One region of the Streptococcus pyogenes genome, then DNA from elsewhere that is predicted to be linked to it. Evidence: predicted binding sites of a transcription regulator. Region 1 holds the regulator's gene; the other holds the start of a gene.
The links. The regulator NrdR, encoded in region 1, represses ribonucleotide reductase genes. The targets are predictions, from matches to a motif close to ACACNATATATNGTGT.
Positions count from the first base shown of each region.

Region 2: B6D67_RS06275 (redoxin NrdH) is a predicted target of NrdR. The motif match lies at 3,859-3,874, and genes of this name have one in related genera.

Region 1 is NZ_LN831034.1:291,833-299,894, reverse strand. Features, by position in the region: gene B6D67_RS01645 (DEAD/DEAH box helicase) at 1-1,133, opposite strand, end outside; gene der (ribosome biogenesis GTPase Der) at 1,340-2,650, opposite strand; gene dnaI (primosomal protein DnaI) at 2,713-3,615, opposite strand; gene B6D67_RS01630 (replication initiation and membrane attachment family protein) at 3,616-4,791, opposite strand; gene nrdR (transcriptional regulator NrdR) at 4,775-5,269, opposite strand; partial or broken gene covS (two-component system sensor histidine kinase CovS/CsrS) at 5,484-6,987, opposite strand; gene covR (two-component system response regulator CovR/CsrR) at 6,993-7,679, opposite strand; gene B6D67_RS01610 (YceD family protein) at 7,946-8,062, opposite strand, start outside.
Region 2 is NZ_LN831034.1:1,171,697-1,179,758, reverse strand. Features, by position in the region: gene B6D67_RS06290 (chloride channel protein) at 1-6, opposite strand, end outside; gene nrdF (class 1b ribonucleoside-diphosphate reductase subunit beta) at 68-1,027, opposite strand; gene nrdE (class 1b ribonucleoside-diphosphate reductase subunit alpha) at 1,360-3,519, opposite strand; gene B6D67_RS06275 (redoxin NrdH) at 3,539-3,757, opposite strand; gene B6D67_RS06270 (phosphocarrier protein HPr) at 4,150-4,413, shown strand; gene ptsP (phosphoenolpyruvate--protein phosphotransferase) at 4,418-6,151, shown strand; gene B6D67_RS06260 (NADP-dependent glyceraldehyde-3-phosphate dehydrogenase) at 6,336-7,763, shown strand; gene B6D67_RS06255 (polysaccharide deacetylase family protein) at 7,858-8,062, shown strand, end outside.

The sequences.
Region 1 (8,062 bases):
AACATAAGCTGACAACTGATTTCATCTCGATTTAACAAATCAAATTGAAAAGTCACCTCAAAGTCTCTAATAGCAAAGCTTTTAGGAGCCTCTACTAGACCGATCTGTTTAAAATCTGATAAGCTTGCAGCTAATTTCGCATGATCATCCAAATCAAAATGAATATGTTTAGCCAAGTCGGCCTCAATGGGCAGACTACGAATAGCCTGAACCATTTTTCGTTGCTTTAACGTCAAGTGATAAAAGGTATCTTGATAAAGAAGATAGTCATTATCAAAGAGGTATTGCACATTTTTTTCAGCAATTTGCAATTCAATAGATTTGCGATGCACTTCCACTTTAAACTCATAAAGGCCTGCCTCTGCTTCCAAAGAACGGACAAAAAGATGATGATAAGTTTGAGAAGGCCCCTCAAAAGTAAAGTCATAAAGTGACGTCAAATAGTGAATACCTTCTTCAAAAAAACCACTAGGTAAGCGCAAATGCCTTGCATGATTTGGAAAAATGTTCTCGTTGTCCCCTTTGTCAGTATCAGATGCTAAGCGCCATAAAAACTCAATAAGGGCCTGACTAGATGGGTCAAACTGCAGCCATGAAAGTTGTTCAAAATAATTTTTTCCAATCTGATAAAAGCCTTCTTTTTTAATAAGCTGCAAAAAGCCTTTAATATCCCGAATCACATAAGAACGATCATCTGGTAAACGATTGATTTTCAGACTCCACCAGTAATCTGACGAAAAAGGGCTTCGACTACCAAGAGCAGACAGCCTGTATTTAACAGAATCATCTTCATTCATGGCTAAGCTATCTAAAAAGAGGCTACCAAAAGATGTCATTTTCTTTGTTGTTTCTTTGATTTTTGTTTGATTTGTTAACTGTTTTAAAAAAAGCTTACCTTTTTGATCATTTTTTAAAAAATACTCGACTGCTGCAATATGCTTGCAATAATGTTTCATATGAAATGTGTCGCATTGACAAGTGATATCCTCATCATCTGCTCCATATTGAACCTGATAAGTCTCCACTTCTATTTGAAGAATGCCTTTATTATCATCTTGGAATGAAACTAAACCTTGCTCATAAAGCTTAATACCTTCATTCCTTACTCGTCCTGGAATTAATCTAGCCATCATTTTTCCACCTTTTTGCTTATCCTTTCATTATAGCAAAAACCGACTGATATTTCTTGTCAAAATCCTTTTTCTTTGTTTGCTACTAATCTTCCGTCTACACCCTTAAAGGTATTATAAAAAGGACTGTCTCCTGTAACATACACAACACAGTCCTTATCAATGATGAGATTATTTCTTAGGTCAGCATTTTAGTTGATGTTCATTTCTTATTTTCGTTTGCGAGCAATTAGATGAATCGGTGTCCCTTCAAAGGTAAAGGCTGCGCGAATCTGGTTTTCCAAGAAGCGTAGATAAGAGAAGTGCATCAATTCTTCCTCGTTAACAAAGACGACAAATGTTGGTGGCTTTACTGACACTTGAGTGGCATAGAAAATTTTCAAACGTTTACCCTTATCCGTTGGCGTTGGATTAATGGCAATAGCATCCATGATAACATCATTGAGGACAGCAGATGGGATACGTTTATTCTGACTCTCACTGATACGTTTAATCAAGTCAGGCAATTTGTTGAGGCGCTGCTTCGTCAAAGCTGACACAAAAATAATCGGAGCGTATGTCAAAAATTGGAATTGGTCACGAATATCGGCTTCCCACTTAGCAACGGTATGATTATCCTTGTCAATGGTATCCCATTTGTTAACCACGATAATCATTCCTTTACCAGCTTCGTGTGCAAAGCCAGCGATACGCTTGTCGTATTCACGGATACCTTCTTCAGCATTGATAACCATCAAGACCACATCGGAGCGGTCAATGGCACGCATGGCACGCATGACAGAATATTTCTCTGTATTTTCGTAAATCTTGCCAGATTTGCGCATTCCAGCCGTGTCAATCATGGTAAATTCTTGACCGTCAGCATCCGTAAAATGCGTGTCAATGGCATCACGTGTTGTCCCTGCGACAGGGCTAGCGATAACACGGTCCTCACCTAAAATAGCGTTAATCAAGCTAGATTTCCCAACATTAGGACGACCGATTAAACTGAAGCGAATAATATCATCATTTTCTTCAGCCTCTTCTACTGGCAAGTTTTCAACGATCGCATCTAAGACATCCCCTGTTCCGATACCATGAACAGAAGAAACTGGATAAGGATCACCCAAACCAAGTGAATAAAAATCATAAATGTCATTACGCATTTCAGGATTATCAACCTTATTAACAGCTAAAATGACTGGGGTATTGGTTCGATACAGAATTTTAGACACATATTCGTCAGCGTCGGTCACCCCTTCTTTACCAGAAACAACAAAAACGATAACATCAGCTTCTTCCATGGCAATTTGAGCCTGGTGCTTGATTTGCTCCATAAACGGGGCATCAACGTCATCAATACCACCTGTATCAATCAATGAGAATTGGCGGTTAAGCCACTCCCCAGTAGCATAAATACGGTCACGAGTAACCCCTTCAACGTCTTCTACAATTGAAATGCGCTCTCCTGCGATTCGATTAAATAAGGTGGACTTGCCCACATTTGGACGGCCCACAATGGCAACGGTAGGTAAAACCATGATTCTCCTTTTCTTTCACTCACTCATACGTGTAGCTATTCTTCTTGATTGCTATCTCAAACTTAACGGCGGTTAGCCCCTTCTAAATGAAACTCTCTAGCCAAATAACGCACGCGTTCCATGACACGTTTGGCCTGCCAAGTTTCGTCACTTCCTTTGATGGTTGCCCATTTTCGCTCCAAATCCGCAAAGCTGTAATTAGAGGTAAAGAAGGTTGGCAATTCCTCTAACATACGGTATTGTAAAATCACCTGCAACACCTCATCACGGACCCAAGAAGTGGCTTGCTCTGCACCAATATCATCTAAAATGAGCACCGGTACATTTTTGACCGCATCGATTTCTTCTTTAACAGAGCCGTTTGAAATGGCATTTTTTACATCAATGGCAAAGCTCGGAAAATGTAGAAGGGTCGTTGACACACCTTTTTTCTCAGACAATTCATGGGCCATAGCAGCCAACAAGTAAGACTTGCCAATTCCCATATCTCCGTACAAATACAAGCCTTTTTGCTCTGCTGATGGGTATTGTTCCACAAAATCTAAAATAGCAGAGAAGGCTTCCATACGGCTCGCATTATTAACATCAATATCTGATAAATGAATATGGCGATAGGATTTTGGCAAACTAACCAGTTGAATCCGTTCAGAGATAGCTGCCTGTTTTTGAGCTTCTACCAATTCTTTGGTTTCCAAATAAGACACATCAGCGTAGCCCTCATTCATAGCTAGAATAGGCTGATAGCCCTTAGCAATATAAGAGGGATCTTTGAGTTGATACTTCTGGCGTTCCACCAAAAATTGATTGAACTTAGATAAGCTAAGGTTAATTTGCTCTTGAGATAAGTGATGTTGACTGATGAAGCTTGCTACTTCAGGATCCGCTAAAATGGTTTGAATCAACTGGTCGCTATTAACACGAGTGTTTTGACCCAATTTCGCCATGGTTTCTCCAATCTTTTCCATCTAGTCACCCCCTTTTCCTAGGTTTTCTAACCTCTTCAAAGCAGCCTGTTTGAACTGATCTAGTTTCGCCTGCTCTTCTTGACTTGTTGTCTCTTGGTAATCAGGATTGCTCCACTTAGGCACATTACTTTGACTTGTTTTTACTTTTGATTGCCGACGACTTTGACGATCCGTGAAGGCTCGCAAAACCACTATAGCTTCTTCAGCCGTTGACACCTTTTGGTAGGCGAAATCATTGGCCATTTTTAAGACATAACTCTTCTGTAAATTAGCAGATTTTGTCTTATTAAAGGTATAAAGCACCATGACATTGATAACATCATCAAGAAAATTCATTTTGGCCAATGTTTGCAATAAAATGCGTTCATCCTTAGTAATCGTTGCACGTCTAGCCTTTTTAATTTTTTCCAAAAAGACTAAAGCACTGTCTTGCTTTGCTTCTCGCAAAATAATTTGCTCAGCCTGTGAAAAATTTTCTTTGCTTGGTTTTGTCATGCTTTGATTTTTTTTAGCCAATAAGCGTTCAGGTCGAATTTTCCCATTAACAGCCGTCGCCTTAGCTATTTGATAAGTATCAAACCACGTCATATCATACTGTTCAGCAATACTGTAAAGGCTAATGATATCTTTTTGATTATCTTCAAATTGTAACCCATCACGAACCATTAATTGCTGGAAACTTGAAAGGTCAAAATTCTTTTGTGGCTTTTGAGGTACGTTCGTCAAATCTCCTTGCACCCCAAAAATATCCGAAAATCGCTTAGAAATATTTCTTGCTTGACTTGGGACAGTTACCTGCAACTCAGAGACAGCTACCTCTCCAATCTTTTGTTCTAATAATCGAGAATAAGCTGGATGTTGAAAAAACAAGTCACGGCTAAGCGGCTGGTGCAACGTAATAAGATATGTATCTGATAGCTGATACACACTCACTAATTCCATTGCTGTCAATATAGCAAGAGCATCTTCAAAACGTTTCATACCAAACTGTAGGTGATTTAAAATATCGCTGAATTTATGACGTTGTAAACCATCGTCAAAAAAGTGAATAAAGTATTGGTAGATAGAGACCGCGTCACTTCCAATAATTGGAAAGTACAACTGTATTAAAGTCACCGAATCAAGAGTTACTTTGTTGCGTTTTAGATATGTAAAAGTATCAATTGGTTTCATCATTATTTAAACGTTTTTTCTTTCCGCGTACGCGATTCGTAATTTGTTGCAAAAGTTCTTCGATTTCATCAACGTCCTTGAAACTCTTGTAGACACTAGCAAAGCGTACATATGTGATTTCATCGAGTTCGGCCAACTCATCCATCACTAAATTACCAATAGCAGTACTTGACACTTCATTTTCGTAGGTTGTTCGAACTTCTTGTTCAATACGAGAAATGACATTTTCAATATCTGTGCTCGAGACAGGTCGTTTTTGCGCACTTTGAACAACCCCATTTAATATTTTATCTCTAGAAAATTGCTCTCGTGTGCCATCTTTTTTGATGACTAATAAAGGGAGTTCTTCAACACGCTCAAAGGTAGTAAAGCGAGTATGACACTGTTCACATTCTCTTCGACGACGAATGGTGTTGCCGTCTTCAGCTTGTCTACTGTCAACAACACTCGATTTATGGTAATTACATTTTGGACAACGCACGCAAACACCCCAATTCTATCAAATTAATCTAATATACTATTTTACCATATTCTCAAGGATAACAAAAGACATCGCGATTGACAGTATTTCTTTCATGTCATCCATCATTGCTAAAAAAATAGCATCAGCTTCTAACCAGTTGTGGCAAAAGACTGCTACTATTATCTAATGATTACATACTATACCTGTCACATTAACAATGCCTTAAGCTACTCTAACTCTCTTTAGACTGGGCCAAAGGAATATGTAAGATAAACACTGAACCTTCATTTAATTCACTTTCAACCTTCATCTGTAAATGATACCCATCTACAATTTGCTTGAGAATAGACAAGCCAATCCCTAATCCAGCCTGGGTACTTGTTCGATTACGTGATTTATCCGTTCTATAAAAGCGTTCAAAGATATGTTCAATATCTTCTTTAGAAATTCCTTCGCCTTTATCTTGAACTCTAACAATAGCTTCTTGTTTGCCAGTCACTGAAAGGTTAATCGCGATTTTCTTTTCTTTACGGGAATACTTCACAGCATTGTCAATCAGAATCATCAAAGCCTGCTCAAAATGATTTTTATAAATACGGGCTATCGTTTTTGGATTTTCTGACTGCCATGTAAAGATAAAATCTTCTCTTAAAACTCTAAAATTACCAACAACAGTTTCAATAGAATCTTCCAAAACTGTCATATCATTTTGATGTCCCTCAAATGAGCCTTGTACGCGAATCATGTCTAACATATCATTAATCATGATTGCCATACGGTCAAGCCTCATGCGCTGTTGCTGTCAAGCTTTCTTCAAGAATATCACTGTCATCTTTACCCCAACGTTGTAAGAGACCAATATGCCCTTTAATAATCGCAACCGGTGTTCGTAATTCATGGCTGACATCACTAATAAAACGTGATTGCAACTTAGTATGTGTCTCCAATTTGTCTAACATATTGTCAAAGATAACAGACAATTCTTCGATTTCATCTCCTGACGAAATATCTGAGCGCAGGTTTAAATTATTAGGATTTTCAGAGATATTACGCATCACTTCATGTAAATTGTGTAAAGGCTTCAAAAAGCGCCGCGTAGTAATTAAGATGATTAAATAGGCTAAGCTTGTGCCAAATAACTCAACAACTAGTAGCCAAAACAGCAGTCTTGCTCTAATGACATAATAATTGCCTAAATCATGAAAGACTTGAACATAGCCCACAAATTTTCCAGTCCGATTAGAATATACCTTTTGTGTCATGGAAAACCCACGATACTGATCTTCGATATGGTCGTGATACACACGACCGATAGGACCATGCAAGCCAGGAGATGATTCTTCGTTATCTGTGGTAAAAATCATCTGTTTATCAATGTTATAGACATAAATATCTTGATTCGCATCTAGAGTATTTGTGATATCGCGCTCACTCCTAATGACTCGACTGCCCTTTCTGTCATCAATTCTCAGATGTGTTTTATCGTTTTTGTACAAAACTTCTGCTAAGTTCTCTAATGTAAAATTAGAGTCCACCTCAGAAAGACGAACTCTAACAATATTTACAGCTTGAAAGACTGACTGCTTTTCTTTCTTCAATAAGAAATAGTTTGTTGAACTATAGGCAATCAGTGTAAAGGCAGAGAAAATGCAGAAAAAAAGAACAAAAAAGATATTAGATAGTCGTTTTGGTAACGAATTTTTATATTTCTTCTGTTTTTGTTTCTGATTTTCCATATGACTTATTTCTCACGAATAACGTATCCCATGCCACGCACTGTTTGGATATAAGATTCCTTGCCTGGAATGTCAATTTTGCCGCGGAGATAACGAATATAGACATCTACAACATTAGTCTCAACGGCTTCATCATATTTCCAAACATTTGACAATAATTCTTCACGTGTCATGACACGATTCATATTAGTCATCAAAATATTAAGCAAATCATATTCACGTTTAGTGAGAGAAATCTCATCGTCGCCACGATTAACTGAACGGTTTTGTGGATTTAAAACTAGATCTCGATAAATGCCTTGACTAGGCACTTTCTTCTCAGATTCAATATCTTGACGGCGGAAAATAGCACGAATACGGGCAAGTAGTTCTTCAATGGCAAACGGTTTAACAATATAGTCGTCTGCACCGCGGTCTAAACCTGCAACCACATCCATAATAGAATCACGCGCAGTCATCATCATGATATACGTTGTTTTTTCGGTTTGCAAACGACGGGTCACTTCAAAACCATCCATCTCTGGTAACATTAAGTCAAGCAGGATTAAATCAAACTCTTTTTCCAAAGCAGTTTCTAACCCTTCACGACCATTGACCTCAACAATGACTTCATAACCCTCATGTTGCAGCTCAAGAGAAACGAATCTAGCCAGATTCTTTTCATCTTCAATAATTAAAATTTTCTTTGTCATTTATACCAACCCTTATCCTCTTAATCTATCTTTTTCTCCCAGAAAGAAAACTATGAAATTCATCTCATATCCTAGACTATTTCAGTTCTAATGGTCAAATAGTCTTCTAGCGAATAAAATATGAAGCATCTAATAGTCATTACCTTCTCTGCCCTCTATGGTCAAAATACCTTCTACTTTAGATAAGTAACCATATTCTCTAAAGAGTATATCAAAGAATAGCTGTTTTTTCAAATAAAAATTACAGACATCTTTAATATTCAGTTTTATTCATCAAACAACCCTTGCAAGCTAGCAAAAGGATTATTTTCTTTTTGCTTTTCTTCTTTTAGACACTGGTAGTCTTCTTCTGTCAAAACTGCCCAATTTTGACCTGCTGGCAA
Region 2 (8,062 bases), 880 kb from region 1:
TTTCATAAGACTATTATAACAAAAGTTAAGAAAAGAGACTGATAGATTATCAGTCTCGTGAGCACTATTAGAGTCCATAATTATAATCGTCATCAGACATAGCTTCTACAGAACCAAGAAGATAGCCATTCCCTACCTGTGAGAAAAAGTCATGGTTTGATGTTCCTGTTGAAATACCATTCATAACAATTGGGTTAACATCGTTTGCAGTATCTGGGAATAAAGGATCTTGTCCTAAATTCATAAGAGCTTTGTTAGCATTGTAGCGTAAAAAGGTCATAACTTCCTCAGTCCACCCTACGCCATCATAAAGCGTTTTGGTGTATTTTTCTTCATTTTCATACAGCTGATAAAGGAGGTCATACATCCAATCACGAAAATTCTCTTGCTCATCTTCTGGTAGTTCGTTAAAACCAAGCTGGAATTTGTAACCGATATAAGTACCATGTACAGATTCATCACGAATAATTAGTTTAATGATTTCAGCAACATTTGCTAGCTTATTATTTCCCAAATAGTAAAGAGGGGTGAAAAAGCCAGAATAAAAAAGGAAAGTTTCGAGATATGTTGAGGCAACTTTCTTTTGTAAGGCATCTCCATTAGCGTAAATGTCATTGATAATACGTGCTTTTTCTTGAAGAAACTCATTATTATTAGTCCACTCAAAGATCTCTTCAATTTCTTTTTTGGTGTTTAAGGTTGAAAAGATAGACGAATAAGATTTAGCGTGAACAGATTCCATGAATTGAATATTGTTTAAGACAGCTTCTTCGTGAGGAGTGCGAACATCAGCACGAATAGCTTCGACACCAGTTTCTGATTGCATGGTATCAAGTAGGGTTAATCCTCCAAAAACCTTGCCAACAAGATCTTTTTCTTGAAGAGAAAGTTTGCGCCAATCGTCTAAGTCATTTGATAAAGGGATACGGGTATCAAGCCAAAATTGTTCGGTCAACTTTTCCCAAGTTGACTTGTCAATGACGTCTTCGATTTCATTCCAGTTAATTGCTTCATAATATGTAGTCATAGAAAAATGATCTCCTAAAGAGTAGTAAAGTGCGTTAAGGATATCGAGATAAACCAGTAGAACCGACCAAAGTTCTACCGGTAATAATAAGTTTAAATAGATTCAAAAGGGTAACGAATGAGTTAGTGAGTGGTTTAGGCAGATCGCCTAAAGCGATTGCCCAAGAAGTAATAGATGTTTTAGCATCATTAGGGCATATCGAGGAATTACGACACGGAGTAAGGAAAGTCGATAATACTTTCCTTACGTAGTTAGTGAGTGGTTTAGGCAGATCGCCTAAAGCGACTGCCGTAGAAGTAATAGATGCTTTAGCATCATTACTTCTTAACCAATTAAATGACACAAGATTCACATTGGTTTGCGCCCACTTCTTCCCCATCATCCGTAAAGGTACGGATATAGTAGATAGATTTAATGCCTTTATTGAAAGCGTAGTTTCGTAAGATGGATAAATCACGAGTGGTTTGTTTGCTTTGTGTTTTCCACTCATAAAGCTCCATAGGCAACTCACTACGAAGGAATAGAGTTAATGACAAGCCTTGGTCCACATGTTCGGTCGCAGCGGCATAGACATCAATAACTTTGCGCATGTCCATATCGTAAGCAGATGTATAGTAAGGAATGGTATCCGTAGACAAACCATTTGCAGGATAGTAGATTTTACCAATTTTCTTTTCTTGACGCTCTTCGATGCGTTGTGTGATTGGGTGAATAGAAGCAGAGCAGTCATTGATATAAGAAATAGAGCCATTTGGAGCAACTGCTAGTCGGTTTTGATGATAAAGACCATCTTTTTGAACGGCGTCGCGAAGAGCCTCCCAATCTGAAGCTTGCGGAATAAAATGGTCTTTGAACAGATCTTTCACCAAATCAGATTTTGGAACAAAGTGTCCTGTAACGTATTTATCAAAGTAACTACCATTAGCGTACTTAGAGTTCTCAAAGCCAACAAAGGTAGTTTGGCGCTCACGAGCGATGTTATTGGATTCGACCAAGGTCCAATAATTCAGGAGCATAAAGTAAATATCAGTAAACTCGATGGATTCTGGACTGCCATATTCAATATGATGTTGAGCAAGGTAAGAATGTAGTCCCATAGCTCCAAGGCCAAAAGTATGAGCTTGGCTATTGCCATGTTTAATGGTTGGAACAGCTTCAATGCTTGATGAATCAGTAACAAAAGTTAGGGCACGTGTCATGGTCTTAATAGAACGGCCAAAGTCTGGTGAGGTCATCATGTTCAGGATATTAGTGGAACCTAAGTTACATGAAATATCAGTTCCCATTTCTACAAACTCTTGCGCATCATTGATAAGGCTAGGTGTTTGAACTTGTAAAATTTCAGAACACAAGTTGCTCATGATGATTTTTCCATCGATAGGATTAGCTTTATTAGCTGTATCAATATTGATGATATAAGGGTAACCAGATTCTTGTTGTAATTTTGAAATCTCTGTTTCAAGATCACGAGCTTTAATTTTAGTCTTAGTAATTTTAGGGTTCGCCACTAACTCATCGTACATATTGGTAATGTCGAGATAGTTAAAGGGAATGCCATATTCTTTTTCAACATTGTAAGGACTAAAGAGATACATGTCCTCGTTTTTACGAGCTAATTCGTAGAATTTATCAGGAACGGTAATCCCTAGTGACAAGGTTTTAACACGCACCTTTTCATCGGCATTTTCTTTTTTAGTAGATAAGAAAGCAATGATATCAGGATGAAAAACATTTAGGTAAACAACACCAGCTCCTTGACGTTGCCCAAGTTGATTTGAATAAGAAAAACTATCTTCAAATAATTTCATAACAGGAACAACTCCTGAGGCTGCACCAGCATAGCCTTTGATTGGTGCGCCAGCTTCACGGAGGTTAGACAAGGTAATCCCAACTCCTCCACCAATACGGGATAATTGCAAAGCAGAGTTGATAGAACGTCCGATAGAGTTCATGTCATCAGTTACTTGAATCAAGAAACAAGAGACCAATTCACCACGACGGCTTCGACCAGCATTTAAAAAGGAAGGAGTAGCCGGTTGGTAACGTTGGTTAATCATTTCAACGGCTAAATCTTTTGCTAAGTCTTCTTGACCATCTGCAAAATACAAAGCATTAAACAAGACACGGTCTTCAAGGTTTTCTAAATAATGCTCTCCATCATTTGTTTTTAAGGCGTATTGCTGGTAGAACTTGTAGGCTGCCATAAATGATTTAAAGCGAAAATTTTCTGATTTGATTATGCTATCTAATTCAGTAATAAATTCAGGGCGGTATTTCTGAATAAAAGCTGATTCAATGTAATCATTTGAGATTAAATACTCAATTTTTTCCGTAATGGAAGTAAAAGACATGGTGTTTGGCAGCACATTTTCAGCGGAAAAAGCTTTTAAAGCTTCTTTGTCTTTATGAAGTGGAATTTTACCATTAACAGGACGGTTAATTTCATTATTTAGGCGAAAATATGAAATATCGCCAAGATCTTTGAGACTCATATTATTTTTCCTTGTCTTATTAAATCAATTCTTTTAACTTTGCAGGTTGGAAGCCAGAAAATACGAGGTTATCTGCTTCGATAACAGGAGCAGATGTGAAGCCAAGACTTTTCACATAATCCACTTTTTCAGGATGTTCATCGATATTAATTTCCTGGAAGTTGGCTCCGTGTTGTTCTAAAAATTTCTTAGTCATTTTGCACTGCATGCAATTATTTTTGGAATATACTGTAATCATGTCTTGTCCTTCTAAAATTAGTAATGGTTCCATCTTAAATGGAATTACTATAATAGCATATAAAAAATAAAGCTAAAAAGCAAGCTATAAACTTATCTGAAACACAACATATTGTGTTGAAATAAAAAACAGAAACCTAAATATTGTGTCAATCTGGATTCTTATGGTTAGAGCTCTAGCGTTTTGGTGATAGAAGTTAAGCAGTTTTAATAAAGCATTAAAGTCTGAAAAATAAATTGTGAAAAACGTGAAAATAAAAGAAAATAATTTCACATTTTTTGTCGTTTAAATATTTAATCTTGAAAATAAAAAAGCATTGTGCTATAATCGGTTGTTGTAAGGGTTATCATGTGATGGCTCAAAAATACACAACTTAAAAGGAGAACCATACTATGGCTTCAAAAGACTTTCACATTGTTGCAGAAACAGGTATTCATGCGCGTCCAGCGACTTTGCTTGTTCAAACAGCTAGCAAATTTGCTTCAGACATCACTCTTGACTACAAAGGTAAAGCAGTAAATCTAAAATCAATCATGGGTGTTATGAGTCTTGGTGTTGGTCAAGGTGCAGATGTTACTATCTCAGCTGAAGGTGCAGATGCTGAAGATGCCATTGCAGCAATTGAAGAAACAATGACTAAAGAGGGATTGGCATAAGACTATGACAGAAATGCTTAAAGGAATTGCAGCCTCAGACGGCGTTGCTGTTGCTAAAGCATATCTACTAGTTCAGCCGGATTTGTCATTTGAGACTGTTACAGTCGCAGATACAAATGCAGAAGAAGCTCGCCTTGATGTTGCACTCCAAGCTGCACAAGACGAGCTTTCTGTTATCCGTGAAAATGCAGTAGAAAGCTTAGGTGAAGAAGCAGCAGCCGTTTTTGATGCCCATTTGATGGTTCTTGCTGATCCAGAAATGATCAGCCAGGTTAAAGAAACGATTCGCGCAAAACAAACGAATGCAGAAACAGGTCTTAAAGAAGTGACTGACATGTTCATCACCATCTTTGAAGGCATGGAAGATAACCCATACATGCAAGAACGTGCAGCGGACATCCGCGACGTTGCAAAACGTGTGTTGGCTCACCTTTTAGGTGTAAAACTTCCAAATCCAGCTACAATCAATGAAGAATCAATCGTTATCGCACACGATTTGACACCTTCAGATACTGCTCAACTTAACAAACAATTTGTAAAAGCATTTGTTACAAATATCGGTGGTCGTACAAGTCACTCAGCTATCATGGCACGTACACTTGAGATCGCTGCGGTACTTGGAACAAATGATATTACAAAACGTGTTAAAGATGGTGATGTGATTGCCGTTAATGGTATCACTGGTGAAGTGATTATCGATCCAAGCGAAGATCAAGTACTTGCTTTTAAAGAAGCTGGTGCGGCTTATGCCAAACAAAAAGCAGAGTGGTCTCTCCTTAAAGATGCGCACACTGAAACAGCTGATGGCAAACACTTTGAATTGGCTGCTAATATCGGTACGCCTAAAGACGTTGAAGGTGTTAATGACAATGGTGCTGAAGCTGTTGGCCTTTACCGTACTGAGTTCTTGTACATGGATTCTCAAGACTTCCCAACTGAAGACGAACAATACGAAGCTTACAAGGCAGTGCTTGAAGGCATGAATGGCAAACCTGTTGTGGTTCGTACGATGGATATTGGTGGCGACAAGGAACTTCCTTACTTTGACCTTCCAAAAGAAATGAATCCATTCCTTGGTTTCCGTGCTCTTCGTATTTCCATCTCTGAAACTGGGGATGCCATGTTCCGCACACAAATGCGTGCGCTTCTTCGTGCCTCTGTTCACGGACAACTTCGTATTATGTTCCCAATGGTTGCGCTTCTTAAAGAATTCCGTGCTGCAAAAGCAGTCTTTGACGAAGAAAAAGCAAACTTGCTTGCAGAAGGCGTTGCGGTTGCTGATGACATCCAAGTTGGTATCATGATTGAGATTCCTGCAGCTGCTATGCTTGCAGACCAATTTGCTAAGGAAGTTGATTTCTTCTCAATTGGAACAAACGACCTTATCCAATACACTATGGCAGCAGACCGTATGAACGAACAAGTATCATACCTTTACCAACCATACAACCCATCAATATTACGTTTGATCAACAATGTGATCAAAGCAGCGCACGCTGAAGGTAAATGGGCAGGTATGTGTGGTGAGATGGCAGGTGACCAACAAGCTGTTCCACTTCTTGTCGGAATGGGCTTGGATGAGTTTTCTATGTCAGCAACTTCAGTACTTCGTACGCGTAGTTTAATGAAGAAACTTGACTCTGCTAAGATGGAAGAATATGCAAATCGTGCGCTTACAGAATGTTCAACAGCAGAAGAAGTTCTTGAACTTTCTAAAGAATACGTTTCTGAAGATTAAAGGGTTAAAGAGTTGGTTTAAACCAGCTCTTTTTTGCTAGCTAAAAATACAATTACTTTTTGGTGTGAAATCATTTGAGTTATCAAATAATTATCAGAATTTTCAGATATTTAGTATAGCCAAATCTTGAATTATATCGGAAAAGTGATAGAATAAGATTACTATCATAAAAGGAGATAAAACGTTGGCAAAACAATATAAAAATTTAGTGAACGGTGAATGGAAACTATCAGAAAACGAGATTACCATTTACGCACCAGCAACAGGTGAAGAGTTAGGATCAGTTCCAGCGATGACGCAGGCAGAGGTAGATGCTGTTTACGCTTCAGCTAAAAAGGCTCTATCAGATTGGCGCGCTTTGTCTTATGTGGAACGTGCAGCTTACCTTCATAAAGCGGCTGATATTTTAGTACGTGATGCTGAAAAGATCGGCGCGATTCTTTCAAAAGAAGTAGCCAAAGGTCACAAGGCAGCTGTCAGTGAAGTTATTCGTACCGCTGAAATCATTAATTATGCAGCAGAAGAAGGGCTTCGTATGGAAGGTGAAGTTCTTGAAGGTGGTAGCTTCGAAGCTGCAAGTAAGAAGAAGATTGCTATTGTTCGTCGTGAACCAGTTGGTTTAGTTCTTGCCATCTCACCTTTTAATTATCCCGTTAACTTGGCAGGTTCTAAAATTGCTCCAGCTCTTATTGCAGGAAATGTTGTTGCTCTTAAACCACCAACACAAGGCTCTATTTCTGGTTTGTTACTAGCAGAAGCTTTTGCAGAAGCTGGTATTCCAGCAGGTGTCTTTAATACCATTACAGGGCGAGGTTCTGTTATCGGTGATTATATCGTTGAGCACGAAGCGGTTAGCTTTATCAACTTTACAGGTTCTACTCCAATTGGGGAAGGAATCGGTAAATTAGCGGGTATGCGACCAATTATGCTTGAGCTTGGCGGTAAGGATTCTGCTATCGTTTTGGAAGATGCAGATCTTGCTTTAGCAGCGAAAAATATTGTAGCCGGTGCTTTTGGTTACTCAGGCCAACGTTGTACAGCGGTTAAACGTGTTCTTGTGATGGACAAGGTGGCGGATCAATTGGCGGCTGAGATTAAAACACTTGTTGAAAAACTAAGTGTCGGAATGCCTGAAGACGATGCTGATATTACACCATTAATTGATACATCAGCTGCTGATTTTGTTGAAGGGTTGATTAAAGATGCAACTGATAAGGGAGCTACTGCTTTGACAGCCTTTAATCGTGAAGGCAATCTTATTTCACCCGTTCTCTTTGATCATGTGACAACTGACATGCGTTTGGCATGGGAAGAGCCGTTCGGCCCAGTATTACCAATTATTCGTGTAACCACTGTAGAAGAAGCCATCAAGATTTCTAATGAGTCTGAATATGGTTTGCAAGCTTCTATTTTTACAACTAATTTCCCAAAAGCTTTTGGCATTGCTGAGCAATTAGAAGTTGGAACTGTTCACCTTAACAATAAAACACAACGTGGAACAGATAATTTCCCATTCTTAGGCGCTAAAAAATCAGGTGCAGGGGTACAAGGAGTTAAATATTCTATCGAAGCTATGACAACTGTTAAATCTGTTGTATTTGATATCCAGTAATAAAAAAAATAAACAAAAAGTTAGGTTAACTTAACTTTTTGTTTATTTTTTTAATGTTTTTTGTTACAATAGTCTATACAGATGGAGGCAACTATTGAAAAAATTAAATGTTATTCTTGTTGGTTTATTAAGCATTCTGATGTTGAGTTTAGCTATTGTGTTTATTAATCGTTGGAAACTAAACGAAGATAGTCAGCGTATAGTTTTGGCTGAAAAGAAAAAAAACACGTCAGATTTAGTGATCAAAGCTGTAAAACATATTAAAAAAGATCAAAAAGACTATTATTATTTTTCCCCGA